DNA from 2 places in the Thalassotalea insulae genome. Region 2 is predicted to be linked to the other one. Evidence: riboswitches for the same ligand, from Rfam matches in the RefSeq annotation. Region 2 holds a riboswitch; the other holds the start of a gene.

Region 1 (5,519 bases), 610 kb from region 2:
ATCCGTAGTCCGGCTAGGCCAAAAAATTTGCCAAACGAGCGTAATGCCAGTGTATGCTCATCGGTTATTGGTGAAGCCAGCGATTCATCAGGCATAACATCGATAAATGCTTCATCAACTATTAACAAGCCATCGAGTTTTTGCATTTGTCTTCGATAGCTAAGCAGTTCCTGCCGAGTAAAAAACTTTCCGGTTGGATTATTCGGATTGATCACTACCAGTACCGAATGTGGAGTGAGCTCAGCAAGTGGTGGTAGTTCATCTTGATAATACATTAGCTGAAAACCTGCCTGTTGCCAGGCGTAGGCATGCTCTTTGTAACCGCGCTCAGGCAAATAAACATGCTCCCCTTTAGGCTGATGTAGTCGATATAACTGAGGCAAAGCACTAATGACGGCCTGACTGCCATTGGTAACGACCAGTTGTTGACAGCGATAATAATCTTGGGCGGCGATGATTAATTTTTCACTAAGTTGTGGCAACTGCTGCCAAATGGCTAACGGGATCTCCTTAGGAATTGGATAACTTAATGGTGCAATACCGGTTGATAAGTCGAGCCAGTCACTTACTGGAATATTGTATTGTTTTGCTATCTGGTTAAGCTGGCCGCCGTGAATTAAGGTCATAGGTGCTTTAATAATAATGAAATATTAAAATTGTTAACTGATAAATAAAGGTGGTAATGACTAATAGCATACTGGCATTGGTGACAATTGTTAAACTGGCTTTGATGTCTTGAGCCTGCACTGGCCTTCCTTGCCCTAAAGTTACCGAGTTGAGTTGTTGGCCGTGATAATTTGCCGTGCCGCCAAGCTGGCGTTTTAAAACGGTTGCTCCAGCGGCCATTACCCAGCCGCCATTATGGCTTTTATAACTATTACCTTGCTGGTAGGCGTTACTTAGCGCTTGTTTAAGGTTACCTTGCATTGCATAGAGCACAGTACAAATTTTTCCTGAAATAAAACCAAGTAAGTCATCGAGTTTGGCACTGGCATAGCCAAAATGTAGATAGCGCGGCGTTTTATAACCCCACATTGCATCTAAGGTATTGGCCAGTCGGTGGATGATCACCAGCGGGGCTCCGCCAATCAGGTAACAAACTAATGAGGCGATAACCGCATCATGGCCGTTTTCCAGCATGGATTCTACTGTTGCACGCGCGATTTCCTGCTCTGATAGCTTGTTGGTATCTCGGCTGACAATATAGCCGGTAAAGTGACGGGCGCTGGCAATATCGTTATTAGCTAGTGGCCGGTATATTTGCATTGCGTGCTGGTGCAGGCTGTTAAGGCCGAGCGCCAGGTACAGTATTGTGGCATCACAGAGCAGTTGCCAGTACCAGTTAAGGTTTGACAGCAAATAAAAATATAATAGTGGTATTGGCATCACCAGCAGGCACCAGGAAATCAGGCCAACGACTTTTACTTTCAATTGAGTAGGTAGCACATTCTTAGCCGCGACTATGTGGTGATCTGGATTGAGTTTAGCTTCAATGACATTAGCAAGTGTGCCAAAAGCAACCAGGTAATGATAATGTTTGGCTTCTCCTAATCGCTTGTCTAACAGTAAGGCCAGCAAAATAGTCAGGCTGGTGGAAAACGTTGGTAAGACAGCCCAAAGCTGCTCACTTAGTGTAATTAACCCGTCCATAACGACATTCCTTGTTTCAATACCGCCCTAATCTATGATGCCAACGCCAGTTGATGAAGCTGAAAGCTTTTGATTTGGTGTTGATAGCTTAAATGGATAATATCGCCGTTATTAAATAATTCATAGGCACTAGCGTTGGAATGATAACCTTGTTTCGCGAGCAAGCAACGTAGTGCTTCACCGTGGCAAATGACTAATACATTCTTGTTAAGATAGGCTTTTGCAATTTGTTCTAATACCTGAGAAATACGCTGAGCACAATCAATAGCGCTTTCACCGCCTAATGGCTTTGCTTGAGTAAATTGCTGAAAAATTTTCTGATAATCTGGCGATGCCTGAATATTTTTTAATTGTTGGCCTTGCCAGTGTCCTAAGTGTCGTTCAGTTAAATCACTCTCAGTTTGATGTGGGATTTTTAAAATTTCTTGGCAAATTTGGGCGCTGGTGATGGCACGACCAAGGGGAGATGAAATAATGTGACTTATGTTGCTTTTTTCCAGACGTTCGGCGATATTTCTTGCTTGTTGTCTGCCTTTTGTCGTTAATTCACTATCAAGCTGTCCTTGAAAACGTTGCACTTTGTTCCACTTGGTTTCTCCGTGGCGCGCTAAATATAAATTAGCCTTCATTTAATTTTATTGCTCCTGGCGCTAGGTCTGGATGAACAAACTGGATGCGCAGCATAGCGAAACTCGCACTCGGCTTCAATCTATATCACCTTGAAAGATTTTAAAAATTATTGTGGTTAGATGAGTTGTTTTTTCGGCGTTTTTGCTATTGAAGCGAAGCAGGTTATCACGTAATATCTGCAGTGATTTAGGTGTCTTAGCAGTCGTAATACTTTGATCGAACAAAGCATTACGACACTGTAAAGATGAAACGTGAAACTGGTGAAATGCCAGTACTGCCCCCGCAACGGTAACTGTGAGCAGCAACGTAACCACTGTATTTAAACGATTCTGTCGTTAGCTGGATATGGGAAGGTGTTGCAAATGCGATGAACAGAAGTCCGGAGACCGGCCTGATCATGCCTAATTTATTAGGTATTGTTTGAGAACTGCGGTGGGCGGTGAACCAAAGACAGATAAAAGCTAAGCAGCAGGCCCGTGTTTTACCAGTACAATGCTTAACTAGTTTTTGATGCTGCATGGCTGCCAAACTTTATCTACTTTGATTTCCAACACCGTTAAACTTTGTTTATTGTGACAACGGAATCGTTATGAAATCAGTTAAATTGCCCCAACCTGTTAGTATCACTTTGGCCCTGTTTGTGTTACTGACGTTATTAATGGTAGCGACTCGCGGCCACCATTTTGCCAGTCTTAATCATTTACCCAGTGCATCAACCGCGATTTTCTTTATTGCTGGCATGTATTTGAGAAATATGAAAGCGTTTTGGTTTTTCTATTTACTCACCATAGGGCTTGATTTAGCGTCATCTTATTCTCGGGGTTATTTGGGCGATTGTTTAACCCCTTCATACCCTGCGCTGGTTGTTAGTTATGGCTTGATGTTTGTCGGTGGCTATTGGGCAAAGCCTCAATGGCGACAATCTAGTGCTGGCCTGTCGAGTATCAAAGTAGCTGCTACTTTATTTATTGTCGGTTCAATAGCATTTTTCATTTCTAATGGGAGTTATTACGCTTTCTCGGGTAACTTTGCTTCTTTATCCTGGCAAGAATACCTAGCTCGTGTCGAAAAATATTATGCCAGTGCTGTTACTAAGCCCGTCTTTTACGTGGTAATTGCGGTCGCGATAGACTTTGTTGGCAGTTGTTTATTACGTCAGCAGAAGGTCATTGCCAAATTTAATGCTAAGGAGAGCGCTAAGTTATAGCGTAGTTATTAATGATGAACGATAACAGAGGTATAACTAATGACATCCGCTAAACACGCATTTTCATTAAATAATAAACCGGAACATCTGCCAGGTACCGGTGTTAATTGTCCGGCACTTATTATTGCGGCGCCACATTCTGGCTCAGGTAAAACTACAATCACAGCAGCGCTTGCCCGCTATCATAAAAATCAGGGCAAGAAAGTGACTGTTTTTAAAGTTGGGCCTGATTTTATTGATCCGATGATTTTACGTCAGGCCAGTGGTCAATTAGTCTATCAGCTAGATCTCTGGCTGGTGGGGGAGCGAGGCTGTCAGGAATTGCTTTATCAGGCAGCAAAAGAATCTGACCTTATTTTAATTGAAGGTGTGATGGGATTATTTGATGGCACGCCAAGCAGTGCTGATTTAGCCCGTTACTTTAATATTCCAGTACTTGGAGTGATTGATGCCAAGGCGATGGCACAAACCTTTGCTGCACTAGCCCATGGCTTAGCAAAGTTTTGTCCTGAATTACCGTTTGCTGGTGTATTTGCTAACCGCGTTAATAGTGAAAGGCATGCAGAGCTTTTGCAGGAAAACTTAGCCTCCGATATCACTTTTTATGGACGTTTGCCTAAAGATAATGAGGTCACTTTACCTGAGCGACATTTAGGGTTAGTGCAAGCACAGGAGCTGAGTGAGATAGATGCACAACTCGATCTTGTTGCCAGTTATATTAATGCGACTAAACTGACGGAATTACCTGCCGCAGTTGAGTTCTTTGCTGTTAAACAAGACGAACAAATATCCGATATAACAGGTGCGTTAGCAGGAACGCGCGTTATTATTATTAAAGATCGGGCATTTAGTTTTATTTATGCTGCGAATATTGCCTTTTTACAGCAAGCAGGAGCCGAGCTTGTTTATTGTTCGGCGCTGGAAGATAGCCACTTGCCAGACGGCGATGTCTTGTATATTCCTGGCGGCTATCCTGAATTATATGCTCAGCAGTTAGCCGAAAATCATACATTTATTAGTGACGTCAAAGCTTTTGCTGCCACTAATAAACCGATAATTGCGGAGTGTGGTGGCATGCTCTATTTACTTGATGAACTAACCAATTTTGCTGGTCAGCAATACTCGCTACTTGGCTTATTGCCGGGCAAAGCTGTGATGCAAGAAAAGCTCACAGCCATAGGATCGCAATGGGTCGTTTTACCTTTTGGTGATAATACAGGTAATAATAACAGTGATAATATTATTCGTGGTCACAGTTTTCATTACTCAAAGGCAGAAGTGAGATTAACGCCTTTATCTCAGACTCGCCATCATCCGAGCGAGCGTTTAGGGGAATTTGTCTATTTACATAACAATATTCTTGCTTCTTATATGCATTGGTATCTTCCTAGCAATGCTAAATTAGCGTTATCTTTGTTCGGCAACATCAATACCTCCAGTGAGAGCTAGAACGATGTCAGATGGCAATATTTGTTAGCACGACTATATTGTTAAGAGATCTAGGGATAGTATGGATACAGTTTTTATTTGATAGTGGTGACTATGCTTAGGTAATAAAGCGTGTGTTTTCGTATAAGGAAGTACTATGTCTACTAAAGCGAGTTCTCAGTTTTTTGCCATTCGCCGTCCATTTTTATACGCAATTATAACGACTGTGGTTATCGGGGTAGCGTTTGCCTTTTATGTGAATTCAGACATTCGTCGTGATGTTTTTAATGAACTAGAACATGAAATAGCCGAGAATTTGTCACTGAGGCAGGATGCTCTAACTCGCCAATTAGCAAATTGGCAACATCAAGTACGATTTCTTCATTCCACGCCGCCGGTACAGGGGATTGTTCGAGCCTATGAAAATGGCAGAATAGATCCCTATGACGGCACGACCTATGAACTTTGGCGCTCACGTTTACAAATTATCTTTAAGGGGTATATTGAACACGACCCGAATATCACACAAATTCGCTATATTTTTGCACCGGAGCAAGGACGAGAAATTGTTCGGGTCCATCGTAAATACGGGGTTATCCGAGTC
Region 2 (5,519 bases):
CAAATGAAGCGAAAGTTGTGCCGGTTAAAGCGGAAACGTTAACTTCTCAAGTAGGCGAGTTTTCGGCGTTAATTAAACAGTTTGATAAAGACAGTAACGGCTTATTAAGTGAAGAAGAATTAAAATCGTCTAAAAAATCGGCGTTAGTTAGTGCGTTCACTAAAATTGATAAAAATGCTGACCTTGGTGTTAGTGAAGAAGAATTTAATCAATATTTAGCATTAGCTAGCAAGTAAATAATCTCTGTATATTTCTCCCTATCTTTGTCGGTTACACTCCCAGCCTGTAACCGACCTTTTTTTAAGGTATTAGCAATGACAACCATGCCCCGTTATATTGAATTAGGTGACTGGATTTTTGAAATCAAATCGGTAAGAGCAATAAGAACAAAACGCTATGGTGATCAATATAGTGCAATAGCTAACTTTAACGTTAATGGAGATAACGTTTATGTCGATGGGTTAATGACTCGAGAACAAGAACAGTTTACTGGACAAGATTTTCAGGTATTTAAAGAGTTTTGTCGTCAGTTAGGTGCTAAGCAAGCACATTTTGACCGTTTTAAACACGGTAAACTAATCTCGCAGAAAGTGATGATTGAACAACCTGAACCTCAAACGATTTTACAGTTGGTAAAGTAATTCTTTGTGATGCTTTGTCGGTCACTCTTTTGCTGTGTGAGCTACTTTTCGGGGGAATTGGGCTAGCATATTGTTAACCGTCAATGCCGGGGCATGTGGATTTTTTGATAGAAGAAATTGGCTAAAATTTATTTTGCTCCATTGTTGTTCAACAAAAAATTGCTTGAACTGAGCAACATTACTACTATCGATGATCTCATACTGATGAACAACGGATGGTAAAAAGCGGTTAATGCCTTGCTGCAAATCAATAATCTTCACTAATGCATTGGCGACCATAAACAGGTGGCCACCCACTGAGGCCGTAATATCTCCTTGTTCAATTTTCTCTAGTGCTTGTGGTAACCAGTCGAAGCCACCAATTATAATAGGTGAGGATGAACTTTTCTGATGTAAACGTAATAGTTCCAATGCCAGTTGATCCCCAACACACCAATAGATGTTTGCTTTTGGGTAGCGCTTTTTAATCATAGGTAAGCGTTCAGTAATTAACAATGGATTCCAATACATTGGAAATATTTGTTCAACGAATATGCCTTGTTCTGGTGGGGAGTTTTTTAGTTGTTCGAGTGCGTACTGACGAGCGGAGCCCACTTCATCAAAATCACCACCGATGCCAACAATATGAATTTCTTGGTTTGATTGTTGTTGTTTGTACGCGCTAATTAATGCGTTAAGTAGTAATTTTCCACCCGTCTTGTTGTCATAATTGATTTGCCCAATCCAATATTGGTATTTCTCCTGAGGGTCTCCGAGTCGTTGTCGAATATCACCGTGAAAAGCTTGTTCTAATGTAATGAAAGGAATTTTGGCGTGTTCTAATAGTTTAAATATTGCTTCAGTATTACCTAAGAAAGGTCTGAAAATAAGATAATCAGGATGGTTCCTACTATTGATTACCTGGTGAATGGTTTCTTTTAAGGCAAAGCGATTCGGATCAGTATTAATAAGCTTGAGTTTTATATTGAGGCTGTCGGCTGCTGCTTGGCTGATTTGCGCTACACGTTGCCAAAATATTGGGCCTTTCTGATCGGGAATGATAAAGGTGACTTGAGGAGACGTAGCATAGCTGTATGAGCAAATACTAAGAAAGCATATCAGCGATAATACAATTGAGTAATTTTTTATCACAATATTATTGGGCAAAACAGTACTGTTAAGTTGTCTTTAGATTAAGTAAACATCAAAATCCATAAATTAACAAATTAGTACTTTATTAGAGAGAGCAACTTATTCGAACTTTTGGGTTCTTAATTGCGGTAGGTTCTATCAGTTATTGTGCTTATATTACTCCAGATAAAGGGGGGAGCAAACAACATGCCTATCATAGGAGAGTTTCCCATTACTTTACTCAGTGAAGTTTGCATTAACATAGAGCCGACAAATGTTGCATAAGTAATGATGTTTATCAAACGGCTTGAATAGTAAAACCTCGCCATTTAGACGAGGTTTTTTATCGCCGAAATACATTTTAGACGTCTATATAGCTAAACTATAGCAGTCTATAAATTACTGTGCTAAAGTAGCGCGAATTTCTGGTGTTTGTTTAGTGTGACTAAACAACTTAAAAGGGAATGTGGTGCGTATCCATTGGCTGATGAGCTTAAGATATTAGTCCACAACTGTTCCCGCAACTGTAAGTAGAGCTGAATTTATTATCCACTGGCCTGATTGTTAGGCTGGGAAGGTCAAATTTGGGATATCTCTATAAGTCAGGAGACCTGCCAGAATGAAAGACAAATAAACCGTGCGGGTAACATGGTGGCTATATTCTTAAGTGATAGTTAACGCTATTACTGTTTAATATTTCCTTTCCTGCCGCACTCATATTGTTGTTGATGTGGTTCTTATGACAGCTGTTCAAATACAAGCACAAAATATTAACTGGCAAATCGATGGTAAAACCATAGTGGAAGATGTCAGTTTTACAGTCGCGAAAAATGAAACTTTTGGTATTGTCGGGCCTAATGGTGCCGGAAAAACTTCGCTGTTAAAGTGTTTGTATCAGGAGTACCCGTTATCTTCCGGTCAGGTGTTACTCGATGGTATGCCATTAGATTTGTTCGATCGTAGAGAAGTGGCGCAAAAAATTGCAGTGGTCAGTCAGTTGCACGAAGCTGTCTTTAACTTGACGGTACTGGATATCGTTAATATGGGGCTGATCCCTTATAAAACTTTATTTGCCAGAAATACGGATCAAGATCGTCAGTTAATTGCACAGGCGCTAACGACCGTCGACTTATTAGATAAACAGCATCAGGTATTTAATACTTTATCTGGTGGGGAACAGCAACGCTGTTTAATCGCCCGTGCTATTGTGCAGCGTCCTCAGGTGTTGATCATGGACGAACCCACGAATCACCTCGATGTTTTTTATCAGCATCAAATTTTATCCATGGTAAAAAAACTAGGGCTAACATTGATCATGACCATTCATGATTTGAATTTGGCGGCGCAATATTGCGATAGGTTACTGCTGCTATCAGGCGGTCAGGTGCTAGCATGTGATACGCCAGATATCGTGCTGCAAGCGTCACGGTTAAAAGAAGTTTTTCATCTTGATTGTTTAGTGGATCGTAATCCGTTGACCGAAAAAGTGCGTGTGACCTATGCAATGATTGACGAGGAAGCGAACCATGAATAGTACTAAGTATTACTCGCGCTTTGCTATTATCGCCGTATTAGTGCTTGGCTCATTCGTTGCTTCTATGGGCTTTGGCACCGCAGAGCTTGATTTTGCTAATGTCTGGCAGTGTTTATCTGACCAGTGCCAACGACCCATTTATCACACTATTTTGCTCGAAATTCGTTTTCCACGAATAATCATGGGCTTTCTTGCTGGATTTGCTTTAGCGGCTGCTGGGGCCTTGATGCAAAATGTTACTCGCAATCCATTAGCCGATCCTTACTTGTTTGGTATTGTTGCTGGTGCAGGGTTAGGGGCGACTATTTCAGGTTTACTACCTCAATATTTACAGGCATTTTCATTGCCATTAGCGGCATTTTTAGGGGCGTTATTTGCGGTAGCAATTGTCGTAGTGATTATAATGAATAATAACTGGCGCCGAGTGGAACATTTGCTATTGGCCGGGGTGGCGGTGTCGTTTTTGCTAAGTTCTATTACTAGCTTTATTCTCTATTTTGGTGAAGCATTTGCTAGCAATCGGGTGATTTTCTGGATGATGGGATCGTTAGCTCGAGCGGATTATCAGGCGCTTGCCTGGATTGTTCCGGTGGTTTTATCTTGTACTTTGATTGCGTTGTTATTTGCTCGTCAGCTTGACGCCTTGCTGTTAAGTGATGAAAGTGCCCGCACGCTTGGAATTAATGTCGCCAAATTAAGGTTAATGGCGCTAGTGATCTGTGCAGCAATGACAGCGGTGATTGTTTCTTATTGTGGCGGTATTGGTTTTGTTGGCTTAATGATCCCTCATATTGTTCGTCCCTTTATCGGTAAAACTACAGCAAAATTATTAATTTGCTCTGGCTTAGTCGGTGGTTGCTTTTTGATCTGGGTTGATGTCATTGCACGTACTGTGGTGGCAGGACAAGAAATACCTATTGGTGTGATCACATCAGTTATTGGTAGTGTTTTCTTTCTAATTATAATGCGTAGGATGTGAGTAAGTGTTTACTATTGATTCGTTAGTGTCACCTAAATCGAGTGCTTTTTTGCACGCGATACAAGATAAAATTATTAATAAAACTAAACCACCAGGCTCACTGGGTTTATTAGAGCAAGTGGCACAACAATTGGCGTTAATTCAAAGTGTCGCTAGTGGAGAGTTTTGCCAGCGTATTGAAATTAACCAGCCAACTGCGATAGTTTTTGCTGGGGATCATGGCATTGCTCAGCAAAATGTCAGCATAGCACCCAGTGATGTTACTCGGCAGATGGTCTTAAACTTTCTCCAAGGGGGCGCGGCGATTAACTGCTTTTGCCGCGATAATAATATCGCGTTGAAAGTGGTAGATGCAGGTATTCAAACTCCTTTAACCGTCAAAGAAAAATCGTTATCGGCAGATTTTATTGAGCAGCGTTTAGGCGCAGGCACTGAGGATATCAGTCAACGGGCGGCGATGACGATGGCGCAAGTGGAGCAAGGGATTGCTTATGGTCAGCAGATAGTATCGTCGATTCGAACAACTGGTTGTAATCTGCTGATTTTTGGTGAAATGGGCATAGCCAATACCAGCGCGGCTTCAGCAATCTATATCGCATTAACCGGGGAAAATGTACAAGATAGTGTTGGCCAGGGCACCGGTATTAGCTCAGAACAGTTAACCCGAAAAAAAGCATTGGTTGCTCAGGCAGTCGAACGGGCACAACAAGCAGTAGAGACGTTTGAGCCTATGGATGTTTTAGCTGAGCTTGGCGGCTTTGAAATTGTGCAGATTGTTGGCGCTATGTTAGCAGCGGCACAGGCTAAGATGGTGATTTTAGTTGATGGCTTTATTGTTACCAGTGCGGCATTAGTCGCTGCAAAACTGTATCCTGAGGTCAGTGATTATTTTATTTTTGCGCACCAGTCGAATGAGCTGGCGCATAAAAAGATGTTGGCTTACTTTAACGTGACGCCTTTATTATCATTAGATTTGCGCTTAGGTGAAGGTACTGGCGCTGCATTGGCACTGCCATTAGTACAAGCGGCCGCTAGTTTTTACAATGAAATGGCAAGTTTTGAAAGTGCCGGAGTGACTGTTTAATGGCGGTGCTGTTAAGTCGTCGACGGCAAGTAGAAATCAGACGGCAATGGCAGTTATTGTGCTTGGCGATAATGTTTTTTACCCGCTTACCAGTCGGTGGTGGGCTGATTTATTCTGAACAGCGAATGAATCAGGCTAATCGTTATTTTTCGCTTGTTGGCTTATTGTTAG

Evidence for each region. Region 2 has a riboswitch for cobalamin ahead of QQK06_RS12985 (ABC transporter ATP-binding protein). Riboswitches for the same ligand answer to the same signal wherever they lie in the genome.
Region 1: linked by a shared signal. The riboswitch ahead of QQK06_RS15590 (hypothetical protein) and the one ahead of QQK06_RS12985 (ABC transporter ATP-binding protein) in region 2 are both predicted to bind cobalamin.

The regions. Positions count from the first base shown of each region.
Region 1 covers NZ_BSST01000001.1:3,467,953-3,473,471, forward strand. The annotation lists gene cobD (threonine-phosphate decarboxylase CobD) at 1-626, opposite strand, end outside; gene QQK06_RS15580 (cobalamin biosynthesis protein CobD/CbiB) at 634-1,650, opposite strand; gene QQK06_RS15585 (histidine phosphatase family protein) at 1,683-2,279, opposite strand; cobalamin riboswitch at 2,452-2,689, shown strand; gene QQK06_RS15590 (hypothetical protein) at 2,870-3,487, shown strand; gene QQK06_RS15595 (cobyrinic acid a,c-diamide synthase CobB) at 3,527-4,936, shown strand; gene QQK06_RS15600 (response regulator) at 5,073-5,519, shown strand, end outside.
Region 2 covers NZ_BSST01000001.1:2,862,505-2,868,023, forward strand. The annotation lists gene QQK06_RS12970 (hypothetical protein) at 1-236, shown strand, start outside; gene QQK06_RS12975 (hypothetical protein) at 315-641, shown strand; gene QQK06_RS12980 (ABC transporter substrate-binding protein) at 663-1,787, opposite strand; cobalamin riboswitch at 2,161-2,384, shown strand; gene QQK06_RS12985 (ABC transporter ATP-binding protein) at 2,491-3,285, shown strand; gene QQK06_RS12990 (FecCD family ABC transporter permease) at 3,278-4,264, shown strand; gene cobT (nicotinate-nucleotide--dimethylbenzimidazole phosphoribosyltransferase) at 4,269-5,348, shown strand; gene QQK06_RS13000 (adenosylcobinamide-GDP ribazoletransferase) at 5,348-5,519, shown strand, end outside.